Regions from separate parts of the Blautia sp. 2227st1_G12_2227SCRN_220401 genome, predicted to be linked through region 1. Evidence: riboswitches for the same ligand, from Rfam matches in the RefSeq annotation. Region 1 holds a riboswitch; the other holds the start of a gene.

The links. A riboswitch is a leader RNA that binds a small molecule or an ion and turns the genes downstream of it on or off. The one in region 1 is predicted to bind FMN.
Region 2: another riboswitch for FMN. It lies ahead of ABCM67_RS10985 (ECF transporter S component); the one in region 1 lies ahead of ribD (bifunctional diaminohydroxyphosphoribosylaminopyrimidine deaminase/5-amino-6-(5-phosphoribosylamino)uracil reductase RibD).

What each region holds. Positions count from the first base shown of each region.
Region 1 covers NZ_JBCLNI010000004.1:57,013-59,495, reverse strand. The annotation lists gene ribD (bifunctional diaminohydroxyphosphoribosylaminopyrimidine deaminase/5-amino-6-(5-phosphoribosylamino)uracil reductase RibD) at 1-932, opposite strand, end outside; FMN riboswitch at 1,208-1,322, opposite strand; gene ABCM67_RS03035 (zinc ribbon domain-containing protein) at 1,442-2,209, opposite strand; gene tsf (translation elongation factor Ts) at 2,393-2,483, opposite strand, start outside.
Region 2 covers NZ_JBCLNI010000020.1:20,972-23,454, forward strand. The annotation lists gene ABCM67_RS10980 (fibronectin type III domain-containing protein) at 1-693, shown strand, start outside; FMN riboswitch at 804-921, shown strand; gene ABCM67_RS10985 (ECF transporter S component) at 1,052-1,687, shown strand; gene ABCM67_RS10990 (MATE family efflux transporter) at 1,815-2,483, opposite strand, start outside.

The DNA.
Region 1 (2,483 bases):
TCCTTTACAATTCCGGCTCGCAGGGCACTGTCATTTAACGTACCGCCTCCCTCCAGGAGGATGCTGTCAATACCCCTGTTTCCAAGATCTGTCATCAACTTTTTAAGGTCTATCTGATCCTTTTCATCCGGACAGTAAATGGTCTCAACTCCCATAGTATGTAATATTTTTATTTTTTCTTCTGTATTTTTCTGATCTGCATAAGCCACGATCGTCCGGTACTTTTCCGCACTTTTTACGATCTGACTGTCCGGCGGGATCCTGAGCTTACTGTCGCACACAATCCTGACAGGACTTTTCCAGCCTTCTACCCGGACGTTTAACATCGGATCATCTGCAAGCACAGTTCCAATACCTGCCATGATCCCCATGTACTGATGCCGCATATGCTGTACTTCTTTTCTTGCCGCTTCTCCGGTGATCCATTTTGATGCTCCTGTCTTCGTTGCAATCTTCCCATCCAGTGTCATGGCATACTTCATCACCACGTATGGGGTTTTCGTAGTAATATAATGGAAAAACACCGGATTCAGCTGATCACATTCTTCTCTCATAAAATCTTCAACTACTGTTACACCGGCTTCCCTTAACATCTGTACACCTTTTCCTGCCACTTTCGGATTCGGATCCCGGGAACCGATCACCACTTTTCTGATCTTCTGTTCAATGATCGCTTCCGTACATGGAGGTGTTTTTCCATGATGACAGCAAGGCTCCAGCGTAACATAAATCACCGCACCTTCTGCTGATTCTGTGAGGGAAGCAATTGCATTACGTTCCGCATGAAGTTCTCCATACTTTTTATGATAGCCTTCCCCAATGATCCTTCCGTCTTTTACGATCACTGCCCCTACCATCGGATTGGGATTCGTCCAGCCTTCTCCTTTTTTGGCCAGCTGGATCGCCCGAAGCATATATTCCTGATCCGTCATTTTTATTCCTTCTTTCTTATTCCTGTTCTTTGTCTGGTACACCGAGACTTTTAACCCTGTGCAATCGGATTCACCGACAAGTGAATGGTATAGTTATTTCGAAAACGATATACCAGATACAAAAAAAGCCTGCAGAAATATCTGCAGGGTGGAATTGATCTGTTACATATGATCGATAAATGAATGTCTGATTATTTCCTACATAAAAAGCTCTGAAATGGATCACCATCTCAGAGCTCTGATACTACATTCATTCATACAAAAATCAACTGTACTATCATCTTCTTCCATCCAGACTGTACTGTCGGCCCCGGAATCTCACCGGATCATGCCTTTCGGCTCGCGGGCTCTACCGCCGGTAGGGAATCACACCCTGCCCTGAAGATATCTTTTTGTTTATTTTAATACTTTATCTGTTATTTGTAAAGCGGAATTTTTATTTTACTCATTCCATGCGGAATATTATCAGTGAACGGTAACGAAACTAATCACTAATCCGCATACTATACTCATCTTTTTTTGTATATAACCAATTCAGGATTTTCACCGTCTTTCTCATATGTACATATCATAATAAAATCCATATTTGCCAGAATACCGAAGTATCTGTCCCCTCCGAATTCAGATTCCATTTGATTTCCCAGATAAGTTTTCTGGTCATCCAGAAATTTCACTTTTTGTCCATTTGGTAGTGCATATTCCAGATTTACATATTTACCTACAAGTGCATTCAGTCTGTCTACCTTTGGAAGTCCATCTATATGTAAATCATTTATTTCATTTATCAATTGCTTTTTAAACTCTTCAAACTGCCCATTGTCACTAAGTTCATCATACCTTTTCCAGTAATCTAACTTTGGAAGCATTTCTTTCAGATAAGTGCGTGCCTGTTCTTCGGTAAAGCTTTCATTTACCATATTCTTTACACAAACATCAATCAATTCATCCATATCATTATATGTATATGTTCCATCTGCATAGCACCATTTACAATACTCCTCATTTAATGCGCCATCCTTATCACGTCCCAATATGGAATCATCATCAATTGGCATCCCGCAGCACTGACAGATCAGCTTTCTCGGTTCTCCCAAAAGCGTATTGATCGAGACATCAAATTCTCTCGATAAGAGCTTAAGTGTATCAGTATTCGGAACGGTATCTCCATTTTCCCAACGTGATACTGCCTGCCTTGTTACCATGATTTTATCTGCCAGCTCGTCTTGTGACATTCCTCTTTCCGTTCTAAGTTTTAAGATTACATTTTTTGTTTCCATAGCCGTCACCTCCATTATCCTATTATAAAGATAGATCCATGTTCTGAAAAGCAACTTCCTGTTACTATAGTCTATCCATATTTTATAATGTAGTATATGAAGTGGATAATATAAGAAAAACCCTTGAAAATACTGGATTTTCAAGGGTTTTATGGATCTTATTAAAGATCTGCAGATATCAGATTATTTACCCATCTGCTTTGCAACTTCCTCAGCGAAGTTCTCTTCTTTTTTCTCAAGACCATCGCCTGTCTCGTAGCGAACGAAGCCTTTG
Region 2 (2,483 bases), on a different contig from region 1:
GCTGATCAGACATATACAGGAAAAGAACTCACACCTGCCATCGTGATTCCGGGATTGAAAGCCGGCGAAGATTATTATATGTACTACGAGGATAATCAGTATCCGGGTGTTGCAACGGTAACCATTTATGGTACCGGTTATTATAAAGGTACCGCAACCATTCATTTCAAGATCATAAAAAAGACAGAAAAGTTTGTCAGCAATGTTAAGCTAAACAGAACCTCTTACACTTATACGGGAAAATCCATCCGGCCATCAGTAACCGTAACTGTAAATGGAAAGAAGATCGGTGCGAATGCTTATAAGCTGTATTACAAAAATAATAAAAATTCCGGAATTGGAACTGTGCAGGTCAGAGGAATCGGAAAATACAGTCGTATCAACAAAACGCTTACCTTTAAGATCCTGCCTCCAAAAACTCTGCTGACAGGACTGAAAAAAGCAAACAGATCCTTTACCGCAAGCTGGAAAAAAAATATACAGGCAATCGGCTATCAGATCCAGTTTGCAGCAGACAGCAGATTTACAAAAGAAAGAAAAACGGTCACAGTTGGAAAACAGTCTGCGACCAGATATAAGATATCAGGACTGAAAAACAAAAAGACCTATTATGTCCGCATCCGGTCATATAAAAGAGTCGGAAAAAAGGTTCTTTACAGTAGCTGGAGTACGGTAAAGAAAATCTGGGTTTGATCATAAAGGAGTGGATCTTAGATTTATATAAATGGAGCAGAATGCTTCTGTGACAGAATTAAGCCTTGTAATTATAAAAAGAGCGCGTTATAATGAACTCATAAAAAAGAAAATTTCTTCGGGGCAGGGTGTGATTCCCTACCGGCGGTATAGTCCGCGACCCGCTTTGGCGGCTGATCTGGTGAAATTCCGGAACCGACAGTAAAGTCTGGATGAGAGAAGAACGCGCAGTATTTAAAGAACGTGCTCAGTGCCCCGGGAAGAAGCTCCCGGGGCTTTTTATGTGAAGAATTTTTTTACGCATAAAGATTTCTTGTGGAAATTTTCTTTGAATATTTCTGAAGAAGGAGAGAGAGTTATGAGTGAACAGATATTACAGAGAGGAAATGCCGTGGAAAGAAGCAGAACAAGGACCATCGCGCAGGTAGCCATGCTTGGTGCTGTGGCAGGAGTATTAATGAATCTTGAGTTTCCGATCCCGTTTCTTGCACCGTCTTTTTATCAGCTTGATTTTTCCGAGGTACCGGTTATGGTAGGAACCTTCGCTATGGGACCTGTGGCAGGTATCCTGATCGAACTTGTGAAGATTCTCGTACATCTTGTGACGAAGGGAACCATGACTGCCGGTGTTGGTGATGTTGCCAACTTCCTGTTTGGATGTGCCTATGTGGTACCGGCCGGTCTGATCTATCGTTTCCGTCACAAAAAGAGCAGAGTACATGCAGTTGCAGGTATGGCAGTGGGAACAGTTCTGACAGCGATCCTTGCATGCTTTGTCAATGCCTTTGTGCTGCTTCCAGCTTACGGTAAGGCGTTTGGAATGCCAATCGAGACCTTTATCCAGATGGGAAGCGCAGTACACGGCTCCGTAAACGGACTGCTTACCTTTGCACTGCTGATCATTGCTCCGTTTAATATCTTTAAATATGCACTGACATCTCTGATCGTATTTGTAATTTATAAGAAGATCCGTGTTGTACTGAAGGGTGACTGATCATAAGCAGCTGCCGGAGGATGAAGAAAAGATCAGAAATTGGTGGTTTCAGATAAATATCTGAGAATGTGAGAAATGCCATGTAATATATTGCCGATGGGCAGTAAATTACATGGCATTTTTTATGTCAGGCGTTTTGTTCTGCAGCTTTCATGACTCCAAGCTCACGTCTGGCAAAAACAACGGCCAGCACAAATGCAGAGGTATCTGCAATTGGTCCTGCGTACATGACGCCATCGATTCCGAAGAAGACCGGGAAGATGACGATCAGCGGCAGCAGGAAGAGCACCTGCCTTGTGAGGGACATGATCACACCAAGCCTGGCTTTTCCAATGGAGGTAAAAAAGCCGGCGGACATAGGCTGGATCCCGTTGGCAAAGGTCATCAGCATGAAGATGCGGAGATATTTTTCTGCAAAATGAAAGTACAGGTCGCTGCCGTTTCCGAAGATGCCTACGATCTGATGCGGGAAGAACTGGAAGCAGATAAAAAATATGGTTGCGATCACAGTACATAAGGTTACGGAATAGCGGTATGTCTGGCGTACACGGCTGTATTTTTTGGCGCCGTAGTTAAATCCCCAGATGGGCTGGGAGCCCTGGGAGATTCCGATGCAGATGGCCATAAATACCTGATTGACTTTGGAAATGATCCCTGCACAGGCGATTGGAATATCACTTCCGTAAGCGGAGAGTGCTCCGTAATGGCGAAGTGTATTGTTCATGACGATCTGCACTGCAGCAATGGCAACCTGATTGATACAGGATGCCATTCCCAGAGAAAAAATGGCAGACAG